DNA from 3 places in the Shewanella sp. Scap07 genome. Region 2 is predicted to be linked to each of the others. Evidence: predicted binding sites of a transcription regulator. Region 2 holds the regulator's gene; each other region holds the start of a gene.
The links. Region 2 encodes sigma-54, which starts transcription at its own class of promoters, with help from an activator protein. Its sites were predicted from a motif close to GTTGGCACGNNNNTNGNNT; they were not measured.
Positions count from the first base shown of each region.

Region 1: a site for sigma-54 is predicted at 2,840-2,858, ahead of FLM48_RS03120 (superinfection exclusion B family protein). Genes of this name have one in related genera too.
Region 3: a site for sigma-54 is predicted at 2,274-2,292, ahead of flgB (flagellar basal body rod protein FlgB). Genes of this name have one in related genera too.

Region 1 is NZ_CP041329.1:717,621-723,266, forward strand. Features, by position in the region: gene pepT (peptidase T) at 1-1,008, shown strand, start outside; gene FLM48_RS03115 (ATP-binding protein) at 1,047-2,672, opposite strand; gene FLM48_RS03120 (superinfection exclusion B family protein) at 2,901-3,512, shown strand; gene FLM48_RS03125 (DUF3149 domain-containing protein) at 3,631-3,759, opposite strand; tRNA gene FLM48_RS03130 (tRNA-Leu) at 4,074-4,158, shown strand; gene FLM48_RS03135 (MarR family winged helix-turn-helix transcriptional regulator) at 4,478-5,044, opposite strand; gene FLM48_RS03140 (hypothetical protein) at 5,134-5,646, shown strand, end outside.
Region 2 is NZ_CP041329.1:4,249,717-4,255,362, reverse strand. Features, by position in the region: gene FLM48_RS18745 (HPr family phosphocarrier protein) at 1-221, opposite strand, end outside; gene rapZ (RNase adapter RapZ) at 208-1,062, opposite strand; gene ptsN (PTS IIA-like nitrogen regulatory protein PtsN) at 1,059-1,502, opposite strand; gene hpf (ribosome hibernation promoting factor) at 1,505-1,792, opposite strand; gene FLM48_RS18725 (RNA polymerase factor sigma-54) at 1,821-3,302, opposite strand; gene lptB (LPS export ABC transporter ATP-binding protein) at 3,433-4,164, opposite strand; gene lptA (lipopolysaccharide transport periplasmic protein LptA) at 4,161-4,691, opposite strand; gene lptC (LPS export ABC transporter periplasmic protein LptC) at 4,678-5,235, opposite strand; gene kdsC (3-deoxy-manno-octulosonate-8-phosphatase KdsC) at 5,232-5,646, opposite strand, start outside.
Region 3 is NZ_CP041329.1:3,283,731-3,289,376, reverse strand. Features, by position in the region: gene flgA (flagellar basal body P-ring formation chaperone FlgA) at 1-75, opposite strand, end outside; gene FLM48_RS14390 (chemotaxis protein CheV) at 298-1,218, shown strand; gene FLM48_RS14385 (protein-glutamate O-methyltransferase CheR) at 1,347-2,180, shown strand; gene flgB (flagellar basal body rod protein FlgB) at 2,325-2,723, shown strand; gene flgC (flagellar basal body rod protein FlgC) at 2,726-3,145, shown strand; gene flgD (flagellar hook assembly protein FlgD) at 3,156-3,962, shown strand; gene flgE (flagellar hook protein FlgE) at 4,023-5,384, shown strand; gene flgF (flagellar basal-body rod protein FlgF) at 5,581-5,646, shown strand, end outside.

The DNA.
Region 1 (5,646 bases), 1.6 Mb from region 2:
CTTGATACTGCGCCGGACTTCAGCGGTGCCGATGTTAAACCGCAAATCATAGAAAATTACCCAGGTGGCGATATCATGCTGTCGTCAACGGTAAGCTTATCAGCCCAGCAGTATCCCAGCCTTAACCAATATCGTGGACAAACCCTGATCACCACCAATGGCGAAACTTTGCTTGGCGGTGACGACAAAGCTGGTATAGCCGAGATCATTACTGCATTAAAGCATCTTATCGACAATCCACAACTATCCCATGGCGATATTTTGCTGTGTTTTACCCCCGATGAAGAGATTGGCCGCGGTGCAGACCTGTTCGATGTAGCGGGTTTTGGCGCCCAATGGGCTTATACGGTTGATGGTGGTGAGCTGGGGGAGCTGGAGTTTGAAAACTTCAATGCTGCCACCGCAGTAGTTACTGCAACCGGTAACAATTGCCATCCTGGCAGTGCATTTGGGGTGATGATTAATGCCCAAACAATGGCAGCACGTTTTCATGCCACTATGCCGTTGGCTGACACCCCTGAAAACAGTCAAGATTACGATGGCTTTTTCCATCTAATGGACATGCAAGGGGTCACCGAATCTGCGCAGCTAACGTACTTAATTCGTGACTTTGATCGTGACCAGTTTGAGCAGCGTAAGCAGTGGTTAGCATCCCGTGTTGCTAAGTACGATGCTGAGCTCACCGTTGGCAAACTGACCATAGACATTACCGATAGCTATTACAATATGCGCGAGCAGGTCGAAGGCCATCCTCACATTATCGATATTGCTAAAGCGGCAATGCTGGCCTGCAATGTCGAACCCATTATTAAGCCGATTCGCGGCGGTACCGATGGCAGTCGCTTATCGTTTATGGGATTACCTTGTCCGAATATTTTTACCGGCGGGCATAATTTTCATGGTAAGCATGAATACATCTGCTTAGAGTCGATGCAAAAAGCGGTCGAAGTGATCATTGCTATTAGTTGTCTTACTGCGGAGCGTTACTCAAGCACCAATAAGGCTTAAGTTACGTATAACGCTATGCATCTTAAGCTTGATTGGGGTTAAGGTAATGGAATCACCGGCATTTCAATGGGGTCACTGCTGGTAGGAAAGCTAATCACAAAACAGGCGCCGCCCAAAATTGGCGCAGTATCAAGTTTGATGCTGCCTTTGAGTAAGGTTGCGGCATTAAAGGCGGCAGATAGCCCTAAGCCAGTGCCGCCTTTATTACGTGTAGTGGTATAAAAAGGCTCAAAAATATGGGTGGCAGCCTCAGCGCTAATGCCACAGCCATTGTCTTGAATGGCGATATTAATGTGCTCACCATCAAATTCACTTTCTATGTAAATGCGGCCTTGCTGTAGATCAGTAAAAGCATGGGCATAAGCATTAGATAAGATGTTGGTGACGATCTGCTTGAGCAGCTTTTGATTGGTAGTGATCACCAATTCGGGATCAACATTAATATCTATTTCAACTTGTTGATTAGGGTAGATGAGCTTCATAGAGTCACAGTGATCTTGCAATGTTTCCCGCAGATTTAAACTGCGTTTTTCTTCTAAACTCTGCTCGGCAGCGACTGTTTTGAACTTCTGAATTAAACTGCTTGCTCGGGTAATATTACTGATAATGAGTTCGCAGCTTTGTTGGTACTCTTCTAAGATTGAATTGATCTCTTCAAGGGTGGCATTTTCACTGTGGATCAATTCGATCAATTCTTTAATGTGCACCAGTTGGGTACTGGCTGCTGTTAAGCAGATACCGATTGGGGTGTTGATCTCATGGGCAACCCCAGAGACGAGTCCGCCCAAGGCTGCCATTTTCTCTTGTTCTACAAGCACTTCTTGTGCTTTTTTCAATACCAGCAATGATTGTTCTAGTTCTTGCGTACGCTCTTTGACTTGTCTAGCAAGCTCCTCCTTGTAACTACGTTCTAAATCCAGCAAGCGCTCTCGATCGGCCAGTGCGTCTTGCAATTCCTGTTTAGATTTCTTGATATCGTCAAAGGAGACTCGCAGCTGCTGTTGCATAGTATTGATAGCATGAGCGACTTGAGTAAACTCATCTTGGCGATGTTGTTTATCAGTAAAAATAAGTGGTTCGAAATCGGTATCAATACGGATATTTTGGCTATATAAACTCAACTTAAGCAGGTGCCGAGTGATCTGAAACCAGACTAAAAACAAGATAAAGCCGGCCACAATGAAGGTTTTTATCGCATTAGATATTAAGATGACGATGGCGCGATCGAGTAGTTTGTCATACACCGCCCGCAGATCGGCTTGCACTAACAAACTGCCAACAGGAATCACATCATTGCCTGAGTTATAGGTCAGTGGAAAGGATTTCTCTATGGTATTTTCTGGTTTGGGTATCCCCGCTTCCCACTCTTGGCCACTGTCATCGTTGATGGCGATAAAGGTGATATCTGGCAGCTGGATCAAACCGTCAATCTGCGTATTGATTAGTCGCTCGTCAATGACCCAAATGCTTGCCGCTAGCACCTCTAGGTTAACTTTTTCAATGCTGTCAAACTGCTCACTGATGCGACTGACATCACTGTTGTAGTCCTTAAAAAGTTGAAAACCCGTTGTGAGTATAGTGATCAATGAGCTAAACAAAATAATAGATAGCGTTAGCTTTCTACCGATTGGGCTCTTGAGCAATTGGCTAGTCAATATTTGCATGGTGTATTCAGGGGGCGCCTTTTCCTTAAATGAAATCTACCTGATCATCGCTAGGTCTCAGATCCATATAGTGTTAAGCATAGACGGCCTACAGTTTTCTGCTTACTGATTTATGGGGATTTTCTGGCTATTTCGATACATCTATGGATATAAGGCGTCAAAAAAATTTTGGCATTTATTTTGCATTTGGTAGATCCAGTACAGATCTTTGACACTGGGTATATGAAGATGGAAAAAGTGGACGTCAAAATAATGAAACAGATCACCCCAAAACAAGTGGTGTTTAATACTATGCTTTGGCTTGCATTGGTCAGCGCAACATTGCTGTTTGCCCCAAGTGCTGTGATGGAAACCTTGCGATTGGATGTGTTTGTCCAACAATATGCTCACTACTTAGGGTTAGGATTGATAATCGGTAGTGCGTACTTGCTGACTCAGGTGGCAAGTTACTTTTTAGATGAAGCAATTACCTACCTCAAGAGCAAGCGCAATGTTGAAGTGATTGAGAAAAAAGTCCGCTTACTTGACCCAACCGAGCGAGCGTTATTGCGGGAGTTCTTTTTACAAGGCGAAACTATTTTAACTCTACCTGAAGCTGAACCCGCGGTAATGAGTTTAGTTGAAACCAATATTTTGCAGCCGATGGGTAACCAAAGGCATTACGCGATTCAGGGGTCGACGGCCGACTTTAAAATATCAATGCAGGCGCGCAGTTACCTTAACCGTCAGGTGTTACGTTTGCCAGTGGGTGAGCCTAGCCAGGAAGAGATGCAGTTATTGATAAAAGCACGCCCAACTTTTGCCAATAGCATAGCGCCGCAGCGCAAGCATGCCGCTTAAGGCGCAGGCTGCCACTGTTAATATCCATATTGCCTAGACAAAAAAATGGGGGCTCAATGGGCCCCCTGCATTAGAAATTTTGTTATTTTTTTGATGCGCGCTTAGCTACTGCTGCGGCTTATTGTGGTTTGGATTTGCTAATGAACATCCACATGATGTACGACATAATCCCTATTGTGGCGAATATCACAATCATCGACAGCAAACCAATGGCGTTACCAAACATTAAATCTAACCAAAATGCCATAGTGAAATCCTCTTTCGCAGATGTATCAAAATTTGATATCCCTAAATTACCGCGATTGTTACCAACTTTTGCTGATCTTGATCAAGGATTGCTATGCAAATGGAAAATTTTATCTATTTTGTGTTGTGAAGCTGGCAATTGACTGGCAGGCAGCATGGTTTCGATTGTCAAAGGGGCCAACAAGGGCGCCTTCGCTGGAAAAATGCTCGTTTGATACTAAAGGTTAAGTAAAAGGCTTGCGATATCCAAATCCAAAGGTATAATTCCGTTCACTTACTTCGCAGAGCCTGTGATTTAAGGTCTATTTGATTAATGCCGGTGTGGTGGAATTGGTAGACACGACGGATTCAAAATCCGTTGCTTTCGAGCGTGACGGTTCAAGTCCGTCCACCGGTACCAATCAAAATACTCTTTTCGAAGAGACTTTCATTAAGAAAGTAAGAAACCTGCTAATAAGCAGGTTTTTTTATGTCTAAATTTTATCAACCAGATCTCCTCTACGCCCTACAGATAAACGCTTCAATCCCGTCAGAGTTAAATTAAACCCGTGCTTTTTTATTTTCTTGTAGCTTGATGACTTAGCACGGTGGAACACAGGTGCAGGAAAGTGGTCAACAACTTATTTAGCTAGCAGGTGATACTCGTTTTTTGGACCATGGTGCCAAACAGGCGTTTGTACGGATAACATTTTGGCGGTCAGCTGCGGGAGACTCACAGCCTATGAGACCTTTAATGCATGCTCTTTGCAGATTTTGTCTGTTTCATCTTCGGTGAGATCAATGTTGAGCAAGCGACAAAAATAGCCATTGGCGTGTTTTTCGTTGTGAATACATGTCCTGCATACACCAAACGTATCCATGTTATTGGTTTTCAATAGGGCGCTATTCAATGCGCTTAATGATTTGGTTAGCGAGGACTGACTTTCTGTATCTAAACTTTCCAAAGCTTCAGTGAAAGGCATTCCTGGTAACTCTTGTTCTATGAGTTTTTTGCCTTTTTGCGTCACCCATAACCTGACTGTGCGTTTGTCATGCTTATCGGGAATCTTCTCAATAAAGCCTTTTGCCTCGAGCGATTTGATGGTTTGTGACACTGTCCCTTTTGTTTGGCCCAGGTAGTCCACCACCGACATCAAGGTGTTAGAAAATTGGTTGCATGAAACAAGGTAATGAAGGACCTCAACCTGCACAGGTTGAAGGCCGCATTTGGTCGCCACTTTTCTCAGGTTCGCCCGGGTGATTTCACCCAACCTTTCTATGAGTTTGTATGTTTCATATATATCCATAACAGAATGGTATCGACTAAAAACAATGTTGACAAGCAAAATGTTTTGATCAAATATAGTTTCGATTCGAAACTATATGGTGATTTAACATGAATAATCTGAAAAAACTTATCATCCCCTGTTGGGTGACGACGATACTCCTATCTGGATGTGGCTCTGATGGCACAAAGCAATCTGATTTTGAAATCCCTGCTCCTGTTGAGGCTGTATTGCCAGGAGACGATTACGATGTAGGGGCGTTTGAAATCAGCAACGCGCACGTGAAATATGAAGCTGTTTTAGATGCCTATGTCTTTACTATTGAGACCAGTGAGGAAGCAGGTTCTGTCGCGCCGGTTCCGGCTGGGCAAGTAGATGGCGCACCTGTTTTAGGCTATGTGTTCGTCACTGACCTACGGCCTGAAGATATTGGTTATGCTGGTGTACAAGGCACTGTCGCGCTTGGAATAACCAGCCACCCTGACTTTGATGATACGCCGCTATGGGATGAAGATAATAACAGCGCCTATGATGACGATGGTGTTGTGTATCACTCTCATTGGGTAGTGCTTGAAGAGAATACCTTAGCAGGTGAGGGGCTCGCCGTGGTGCAGGCTAGCGTT
Region 2 (5,646 bases):
GCTTGGGCATCTTTACCTTCACTGAGTAAGGTAATGGATTTACCTTTGCCACTTTCTAGCATCAGCAAGCCTAATACACTGGCGGCAGAGGCTTGTTTTTCACCTTGGATTAAAGTCACTTCAGCATCAAATGTGGAGGCCAAAACCGCAAGTTTTGTTGCAGCGCGAGCGTGCAGCCCCAGTTGATTACAGATGGTGAGCTGTCGTTCAAGCTTTGCCATTGTTGAGCTCACGGTGCCTAGCATTAACATTGTGCTTAGAGTCATTAAATAACTTAGCTAATTGCTCTGTTACATACACAGAACGATGTTGCCCGCCTGTGCAGCCAATGGCAATAGTTAAATAACTGCGGTTGTTACGCTCTAGGTGCGGTAGCCAAGTTGCTAATAAATTCTCGATTTGCCAAATAAACTTATTCACCATCGGCTGCTGTGCAAGAAACTGCTGCACCGGTTCATCTAGCCCTGTTAGCGGGCGTAAGTTCGGCTCCCAATGGGGGTTTGGCAAAAAGCGCACATCGAACATAAAGTCGGCTTCACTCGGCATCCCATGTTTGAAGCCAAATGATTCAAAGTTGATAACTAACTCTTTGTCGACAGTGCCAAGCAGGATCTCTCTCACCCTATCACTTAGATCATAAATATTGCGATTAGAGGTATCGATATAATGATCGACCAAGTCGGCTACAGGGCTGAGTAATTTACCTTCGAGCTCAATAGCTTCTTTTAGTGATGCTTGTGAATGGGAGAGTGGGTGTAGGCGACGAGTTTCGCTGTAGCGTTTTAGCAACACTTCATCACTGGCATCGAGAAAGAAGCTCAGTAGTTCGGTGTCTGCTGGCAAATTAGCAAGCTGCTTTTCCAGCTCGATATCTTGCTCTGGCATATTACGTACATCAACACTGATGGCAACCAGTTCATTGCGGCCTTTCAGCTGCTCCAGCAGCGAGTCCATCAGTGGCAAAGGTAAATTGTCGACACAATAGTAACCTAAGTCTTCAAGTACCCTAAGTACTACTGATTTACCTGAGCCGGAACGTCCGGATACCATCACGAGTTTCATTGAGTTATCACCTGATAAAGTTCTGCTTCATCATGGGACTTTCTGAGCTGTTTGAGTATGAATTTATCATTAAGTTTTTCAGCCATGCAGGATAAAGTACTTAAATGTTGTTCACACTGATCACTGGGCACCAGTAAAGCAAATAAGATATCAACTGGCTGATTGTCGATTGAGTCAAACGCAATCGGCTCAGCACACTTGACCAATACTGCGACAGGATATTCGATATTACTCAGACGACCGTGAGGAATGGCGATACCGTTACCTATACCTGTGCTACCCATCTTCTCTCTAGCCAATAGGCTTTCAAAAATCTCTTGTGAGGAAAGGGTAGGGTACTGGACAGCAGCTAAATCGCTGATTAATTCCAGTACCTTTTTCTTACTGCCCGGTGTGGCACAGGTCGTGCACTCCGGCCGCAGGATGGTACTTAGTTCCATCGTTAATGTTTTGTCAGCTTCTCTTTATGTTTAATTACCTGACGATCGAGCTTATCTATCAGGGAGTCAATGGCGGCATACATATCTGCATTATGGGAAGTGGCAAACACTTCACCGCCGGAAAGGTGAACTTTGGCTTCAGCTTTCTGTTGCATTTTTTCTACATTCAACACAACGTGCACATTATTGATCTGATCGAAATGGCGTTCAAGCTTTGAGAACTTTTCTTGAACATAAGTTCTCAATGAATCAGTGATCTCTACATGGTGTCCAGTCAAATTAATTTGCATATAGGTCCTCCAGTGTTCAATTAACGGATCATAAACTCTTACGTTGGTTTGACGGTGGTATAAGCATTGCCTCACGATACTTGGCAATGGTCCGTCTAGCCACTTTTATTCCTTGTTCAGCCAATAGCTGTGCCATCTTGCTATCGCTTAGTGGTTTCTTCTGGTTCTCTGCTGCCACTAATTTCTTGATGAATGCGCGAATAGCTGTCGAAGAGCACTCGCCGCCATCATCTGTGCCAACATGACTCGAAAAGAAGTATTTTAGTTCAAAAATGCCACGTGGGGTGTGCATATACTTCTGTGTGGTAACTCGTGATATGGTCGATTCATGCATTTCTACCGCTTCAGCAATATCGTTGAGGACCATTGGCTTCATGGCCTCTTCACCAAACTCGAAGAATCCTTGTTGGAAATCAACGATGCAGTTAGCCACCTTTAGCAAGGTATCATTGCGACTCTCAAGGCTTTTTAAGAACCATTTCGCTTCTTGGAGGTGACCTCGAATAAATTGACTATCGGCTTGGTTTTTAGTGCTACGAGCCATAGATGCGTAGTGCTGATTGACATTGATTTTTGGCATGTAATCAGGGTTGAGTTCAACCACCCAGCGGCCTTTTTGTTTAGTGACCGTAACATCCGGAATCACATACTCATCACGGTTAGGCGCAACGGTTAACCCGGGTCTAGGGTTCAGTGATTGGATCAATGCAATGGCTTCACGTAAATCATCTTCTTTGAGCTTAGTTTTACGCATCAGCAAGCGGAAGTCTCGCCCAGCAATTAAATCTAAATGCTCTTTGATGAGTAGCTTGGCATTGCCAATATGCGGGGTACTCTCGCTAAACTGTGCCAACTGAATTGACAAGCACTCGCTTAAATCTCGGGCGGCCACGCCAATAGGGTCGAAGTGTTGAATGCGTTTAAGTACCGCTTCAACTTCATCGAGTTCTATTTCCGGATCGCCCATGGCATCGAGAATATCTTCGCAGGTTTGAGTTAAATAGCCGCGCTCGTCAATGGCGTCAATAATAGCCGTGGCGATGGCATTGTCATTGTCTGAAAAAGGCGTGAGGTTTTTTTGCCACTCTAAATGTTCATACAAGCCTTCGCTGGTTTCACCTTGGAAGGGCATATCATCATCACGCATTGCGCCAGAACTGGCATTGGGGGCTGCGGTATATACCTCATCCCACGTGGTATCAACGGGCAGTTCATCTGGCATTGATTCTTGGGTGAGGGCCTCGGATGTTTCTACTGATGAGCTATCTTGATTGCTGGCGCTGTCAGTGGTTGCGCTGTAGTCGTCAGTGTCGCTATTTTTATCATCTTGGCTGCTATCGCTGGCGTCGGTTTGCTCTTCGTCCAATTCTAATAGCGGGTTGGACTCTAATGCTTGTTGGATCTCTTGCTGCAATTCCAATGACGACAGCTGCAGGAGGCGGATGGCCTGTTGCAGCTGAGGAGTCATGGTGAGCTGTTGACCCATTTTGAGCTGGAGTGACGCTTTCATCTTACTGCTATTCCCTTCTTTGTAATTATAAAATGAGAAAGCTTGCTTGTTTTTTATGGGGTTTCTCTAATCCCCAAAATTTAATCAGGTGATGACACTGTCAACAGTCATCACCCTCACTATGGTTTAACTATAGCTTGAATTGTTCACCTAAGTACACCGCACGGACTTGTTGATTGTCCAAGATTTCAGCGGGTGTGCCTTCAGCGATAAGATTGCCATGACTCACAATATAGGCTCGCTCACAAACATCGAGTGTTTCGCGTACATTGTGGTCAGTAATTAACACACCAAGGCCGCGGTTTTTCAGTTGCTCAATGATCTTTTTGATGTCGATAACCGAGATAGGATCGACTCCCGCAAACGGTTCATCTAATAAGATAAACTTCGGGTTTGCCGCAAGTGCCCGAGCAATCTCAACTCGACGTCTTTCACCGCCCGATAGTGCCATACCTTGGCTATCGCGAATGTGAGTAATGTGGAACTCTTCCAATAAATGTTCTAACTGTTCTTCTCGCTGTGCGGTATTGAGCTCTTTACGGGTTTGCAGCACGGCCATGATGTTATCTCTAACCGATAACTTGCGGAAAATACTGGCTTCTTGTGGCAGGTAACCAATACCTTTGCGCGCACGCAGGTGCATAGGATCTAAAGTTAAATCGTCTTCATCAATAAAGATACGACCTTTATCACTCTGAACTAAGCCAACAACCATGTAGAAAGTGGTCGTTTTACCCGCACCATTTGGGCCCAGTAAGCCGACGATCTGCCCAGTTTTAACGGTTAAACTCACATCTTGAACCACAGCGCGGCTTTTGTAGCTTTTGGCTAAATTGACCGCTTTGAGCGTTTTATCGGTCATTGTTGCTCCTGAGGTTTGCTTTCAGGTTCATCAAGCTCTTGGTAGTTTTCGGGTTGGATAATCGTAATGACACGGTCATTGCCGGTACTCTCTGCAATTAACTGTTGTTGTTCAATGTTGTAACGTATTTGGTTACCGGTCACTTGGCTACCATCTTGCTCAAGTGTGGCATTGCCAATTAGGGTTAAGGTGCGGGTGGCAAGTTCATAGCGAATTTCACTGGCGCTGGCTTTTGCTGGACGACCATCTTCCATTATTTGTGAATACGTTGCCGGGGTACCGGTAGCAACCAAAATTTTGCCATTACTTTCATCTTTGGTAAACGCGCGTAGCTCATCTGCATTAATCTTGATTGAGCCTTGGGTAACCTCAACTGGGCCATTGAAGATTATTTGATTATTTTTAATATCTGCTTCTTGGCTCGCAGCGGCAATTTTGACTTCTTGCAGCAAATCGTTTTCAACCGCACCAATCTGCAAGCTAAGGACTGACAAACAAGCAGCAGCAATAAGTTTATTTAGTTTCATAAGTACCTTTTACCTGACTCGTCAGTTTTACGGTTTGCTTGTTCAGATCGCCAAACAAGCCTTCACCCGTGATGATGAAGTCGTTTCCCGTGATATTGATTGTCCTATCTGACGTCATAATCATGGTGTTTAAATCGAGTTCTAGGTATGTTGTTTCAATTGTTTGTATCGGCTCTTCAGGGCTGATGGCGTCAATGATAACATCTTTTTCTAATGTAACATGACCGCTGTTTTTATCTAATGTGCCAGTTGATGAACGCAGTCGCCATTGGGCTTTGCCTTCATCCGGGTAGAGTAGGTAGACCGGCTCCGTAAAGTAAGTCATATTGGCTTCTTCAAAGTGTTCCATATGACGAGCTGATACCCGGCTATTAATTTCACCTTGCTCATTGAACTCAATGCTTTTGAGATCGTTGATCACATAATCAGGATGTTCACTACCATCTTGAAGTTGCACATTATTGCTGCGCTTAGATTGCACTTGCCAATAGAGGATTAGCGCAGTGCCAAAAAACACGATAATAGCAATGGTGACTCTGTTCATATACTCATACCGTGGGCGGTATCGAACTTATCTTGGCTTAACAGCAACAAATCGGTAAGTTCTCGCAGTGCACCATGCCCGCCACGAATATGGGTGACCATATCGGCGCGTGCTTTCACATAAGGGTGGCCATCGGCAACACACACTGACAGACCCACTTGCTGCATGACGGGTAAATCCACCATATCATCACCGATATAAGCCACTTGCTCAGGTGTGACCTTATAGAGTGTTAATAATTCTTGGTAGGGTACCATTTTGTTGTCTATACCCTGGTATATGTGGGTAATACCCAGCGCCGTCATTCTATCTTCGACAATTTTTGATTTACGACCGGTAATAATCGCGACAGGAATATCACTACTTAGTAATGAACGTACGCCGTAACCATCGCGGGTATGAAAACTCTTA
Region 3 (5,646 bases), 970 kb from region 2:
ATGCGGTTTTACCTCGGCACTCAGGTGCCAAGGTAACAGTAAAATGATGAAAAAGTACGCTAAATTTACTTTCATAATGAATAGACTAGCTTGATCAGCTAGATTACACCTATACTTTCGTTGTGACCTGATACTGACATCAATTAATAAAACAAAAATAGCGTCAGAAGTTTGACAAAATATCGGTCAGGTTGTCATATAAAGTAGATAAAGCAATTAGTATGCCTATACTCAAGTTACGCGAGAGATTTTTAGGTCAGCATTCACCACGCCGGGAAGGCAACAAGGCAAGGCATTATGTCGAATATTCTTGAATCGGTTAATAAACGTACTCAATTAGTTGGTCAGAACCGCTTAGAGTTACTGCTGTTTAAATTAAACGGTCGCCAACGTTTTGGTATTAACGTCTTTAAAGTTAAAGAAGTATTGCAGTGTCCACCACTGACGGGATTACCTAAACTCAATACTTTTGTTCGTGGTGTGGCTCACATTCGTGGCAAGACGATTTCGGTGATTGATTTGAGTGCTGCTACAGGTGGGCGCCCAATAGAAAACACGGAAGGATGCTTCATCATTATTTCTGAGTATAACCGCAGTGTACAAGGCTTTTTGGTCAGCTCGGTAGAGCGGATCATCAATATGAATTGGGAAGCTATCATGCCGCCGCCACAGGGCGCAGGTCGTTATTCTTACTTAACCGCGGTGACTGAAATTGAAGGTGAGTTGGTCGAGATATTGGATGTTGAAAAAATCCTCGATGAGATCTCGCCGGTGAAAACCCAAATCAGTAAAGAGGTTGATGAGCAGTTAACAATTGATAGAGAGCAGCATTACCATATTATGGTCATTGATGACTCAGCTGTGGCGCGTAAACAGATCATCAGGGCACTTGAGTCTTTGAGTTTGCAAATTGATACAGCAAAAGATGGCCGTGAAGCGTTAGATAAACTGACCGCAGTTGCAGCTGAAATGGATAATGTGGCCACAGAAATCCCACTCATTATCTCTGATATTGAAATGCCCGAAATGGATGGGTACACACTGACCGCTGAGATTCGCGATAACCCAAAACTTAAAGACATTAAAGTGGTTCTACACACGTCGTTAAGTGGGGTATTTAATCAGGCTATGGTTGAAAAAGTGGGTGCTAATGACTTCATTGCCAAATTTAACCCAGATGAACTTGCCGCAGCAGTAAACAAACATTTAAGTTTATAACTGCAAATTGATATAAGATGCACTTTTTATCTTGTATCAGACAGTTAGCTAATGTATAAAGCTGCGCTGCCATTTACTTGCTATAGTGTATGTTGTAGCTGATTTTAATTTAATATTGGGATGCCACGGTGCCGAATAAATCACTCGCTGAAGCGGAATACAATCAATTCAGATTATTTCTGGAGCAACACAGCGGTATTGTGCTGGGTGACAATAAACAATATTTAGTTCGTAGCCGGTTGGCGCCATTGATGGGCAAATATAATTTGCCGTCATTGTCTGAGGTGGTGAAGCATTCAATGAAGCCAACCGAGCGGCAATTGCGTGCAGAAGTGATTGACGCGATGACGACCAATGAAACCTTATGGTTCCGCGATCGTTATCCGTTTGAATTGCTAGGCAACACGCTGTTACCTGAATATAGCCGCCTTGGTCGACCGTTAAAAATATGGTCAGCGGCGTGCTCATCAGGCCAAGAACCGTATTCATTGGCGATGACCATTCTGGAATATCAGCAAAAACGCCCTGGCACTCTGCCGGGAAGCGCATCCATATTAGCAACAGATTTGTCACCTTCTATGCTAGAAAAGTGTAAAAGCGGCGAATACGACAGCTTGGCTTTGGGGCGTGGTTTGTCAGAGGAAAGAAAGCGTCAGTTTTTTGATGCGACAGCCAATAGCACTATGACCATTAAGCCTAACGTCAAGCGCTTGGTGAATTTTCGAGCACATAACTTGCTTGAGAGTTATACCTTGTTAGGCAAGTTTGACATTATTTTTTGCCGTAATGTGCTGATCTATTTTGCACCAGAGGCAAAGGCAAAAATCTTGCGGCAATTTGCTGCCGCTTTAAATCCAAAAGGCATTTTATTTTTGGGCGCATCCGAGTCTATTGCTGGTTTAACTGAAGAATTTGATATGGTGCGGTGCAACCCAGGGATTTATTACCAAAAGCGTAATTAAGCAGACATTTACTGCCATTTCATTGCCTAAAAATGCCAACCATTGTGTTGGCATTTTCGTTTAACTCACTTCTGTTACTCTCCTCTTGTTTTTTTTGGCACAACTATTGCTTTATTTATTGCATCTATTTGAGGAGGCAATTTTATGGCGATCAGTTTTGACAAAGCGTTGGGGGTTCATCAATACACATTGGGAGTGCGCTCTCAACGTGCTCAGGTGATCTCATCAAACATAGCGAATGCCGATACACCTCACTATAAAGCACAAGACATTGACTTTGATAAGGCGATGCAATCAGCACGTTCAAATCAAAGTGGCCTAGCAATGAGCGAAACCAATAGTAAGCACTTTGATTTAAAAGCATTGACCCAACAGCATGTTGCTTATCGAGTGCCTAATCAGCCTGATACAGGTGATGGCAATACCGTTGATGTGCAACAGGAAAAATCTGAATTTATGCAAAATGCTTTGGAATACCAAATGTCGCTTGGATTTCTCGATAGTAAGTTTTCCGGCCTTAAAAAAGCCCTGAGAGGAAGTTAATTATGAGCTTATTCGATATTTTTAATGTGGCCGGCTCAGGCATGTCAGCGCAATCGGTCCGATTGAATACAACGGCAAGTAATATTGCTAATGCTGATGCGGTTTCTAGCAGTGTTGAAGGCACTTACCGAGCAAGACACCCCATTTTTGAAGCAGAGATGGCGAAAGCCACTCACCAGCAACAAGCGACTACTTCAGTGAAAGTCGCAGGCATTGTAGAAAGTGATATGCCGTTGCAAAAAGAATTCTCACCTTCTCACCCTATGGCTGACGCAGATGGTTTTATCTATAAGCCCAATGTCAATGTGATGGAGGAGATGGCGAATATGATTTCAGCGTCACGGTCTTATCAGATGAATGTGCAAGTGGCAGATGCGGCAAAGTCGATGTTGCAACAAACACTACGTATTGGCAAACAGTAGGAGGTAAGCAGTGAGCCTCATTAATCCGTTAACTAATCAACCGCTGTCGAGTCAATCAACGGCAGACAAGACGATAGCGCCGGCACAAGCGACTAGTGATATTGGTAGTGCCAGTGCATCGGCTCAAACTCAGACTGAGCTAACAGGTAATCCATTCCTTGATGGCATTCGACTACCAGAAGAGTCGTCAATTCCAGAAGCCAACAGCCAGGAATTGACCCAAGAAGACTTTTTCTCGTTACTCAGTCAGCAGTTATCGATGCAAGACCCATTTAAGCCAGTTGATAACGATCAGATGATTGCGCAAATGGCCTCATTCTCTACGGTAGATGGTATCAATAACCTTAATGAAGAGATTGTAAACCTTAATACCGTCATGACATCGAGTCAGGCGTTGCAGGCGTCAGGGTTGGTCGGCCAGAAAGTACTGATTCCGTCAGATACTGGTCATATTTCAGCTGAGGATCCAAGCCTAAAAGGTATTGTCAGTACGCCAGAGCCTATAGAAAGTATTACGGTACGAATTGAAGATGAGAAAGGTCAGCTAGTTAAGACTTATACCGTAGATGGCAGTGCCGGCGGCAATATTGATGTGGCTTGGGATGGCCTAGACAAGAATGGTGAGCCTGTTGCTAGTGGTAATTACTCCATTAAAGCGACAGGACGAGTTGATGGCGAGAATCAAGATTTGCCAGTCTCAACCTATGCACACGTAACCAGTGTGTCACTCGGAACAGCAAGCACAGGTGCCATCTTAAATTTAAGAGGTATCGGTGGCATTAAGCTCGGTGATGTTTTGGCAGTGTCTGAAACTTAACATTTGGGCAGATTTGGCTTTAAGCCTAATTTATACAGAATTTTATGATAGGGGTGAACTATGTCGTTTAACATTGCATTGAGTGGGATCGCCGCGGCTCAAAAAGATCTAAATACTACGGCTAATAATATTTCCAACGTTAATACTGTTGGCTTTAAAGAGTCACGTGCTGAGTTTGCAGATGTGTATGCCAACTCAATTTTTGCCAATAGTAAAACGGCTGTGGGTGGCGGTGCAACGACTACACAAGTTGCCCAGCAATTTCATCAAGGCAGTTTGCAGTTTACTAATAACGCACTTGATATGGCCATCAATGGTGGTGGCTTTTTCGTTACCTCATCAGAACTAGGCTCACAAGATCATAGTTACACACGAGCTGGTGCTTTTAAGGTGGACGCGGATAGCTATTTGGTTGACTCTGCGGGTAACTTTTTACAAACCTTCCCGGTTGATGCCGACGGTAACTCTACATCAGTGAGTTTAACGACTACGCAACCCGTCAAAATTCCTGACACTGCAGGTAGTCCACAGATGTCAGAAAATGTTGGCTTGCAAATGAACTTAAATGCCGGCGAAGCGACATTAGACCCAGCAAATTTTGATCCTAACGATCCCGATACCTATAACAATTCTACTTCGGTCACCATGTATGACTCACTTGGCGAGCCGCACATTATGACGACCTATTTTGTGCGTCCGCCAGAAGCGGCCTATACCGGTGAAAGTAACTGGGTGGCATTTTATGCTGTTGATGGCCAACAAGTTGATTTAGCCGGTCCAGCGGGTACTTATCAAACAGATACCAATGGTGATGGCACCCCAGATGGTACTGGCAGTGCGACCAATGCGGGTGGTTGGAAAGGTGCAGTATTAACCTTTAACGACACAGGCGCCTACACCGGTAGTGACCCTGCTGTGATAACCACTGAAGAGCTAGGTGTTAATGGTGCTAACGTATTAGGCCCTGGTGCCGATGGTACGCAAACATTGACGGTTAACTTCAATAATCCAACACAGTATGCATCACCATTTGAAGTCACTGAATTGACTCAGGACGGTACCACAGTTGGACGTTTGACCAATGTGGAAGTGGGCGCTGATGGTCTAATTAATGCCAGTTACAGTAACGGCTCGACCGTGCCGCTAGCACGTGTTGCGCTGGCGCGTTTTTCTAATGAGCAAGGCCTAACCCAAGTCGGTAATACTTCTTGGAAAGCCAGTTTGGATTCAGGCCCTGCACTAGCGGGTGAAGCTAACAGTGGTACATTTGGTAGTATTCGCTCATCGGCACTTGAACAATCCAATGTTGATTTGACGACAGAGTTAGTTGATTTGATTTCAGCGCAGCGCAACTTCCAAGCAAACTCACGTACTTTGGAAGTTAACAATACCCTCCAACAAACCGTGTTGCAGATCCGCTAGATTTTATTAAGGTGTTGCCGATGGCGGCAACACCTTGCCTCCTGCTATTGCCTTCCTTTTTGTGATACCCCTTCAATGGTTTAACCGCTTGATTTTAAAAAACTCGCCAGCGCCAAAATTATGAACATTTATTGGCACGAAGTTTGCTTTTAACTTGTTAATAGAAGTTTAAGTTGAAAGATTGACGGAGCTGCAAGTGGATAAATTACTCTACGTCGCCATGAGTGGCGCTAAGCAGAATATGAATTCGCTCGCTGTGCGA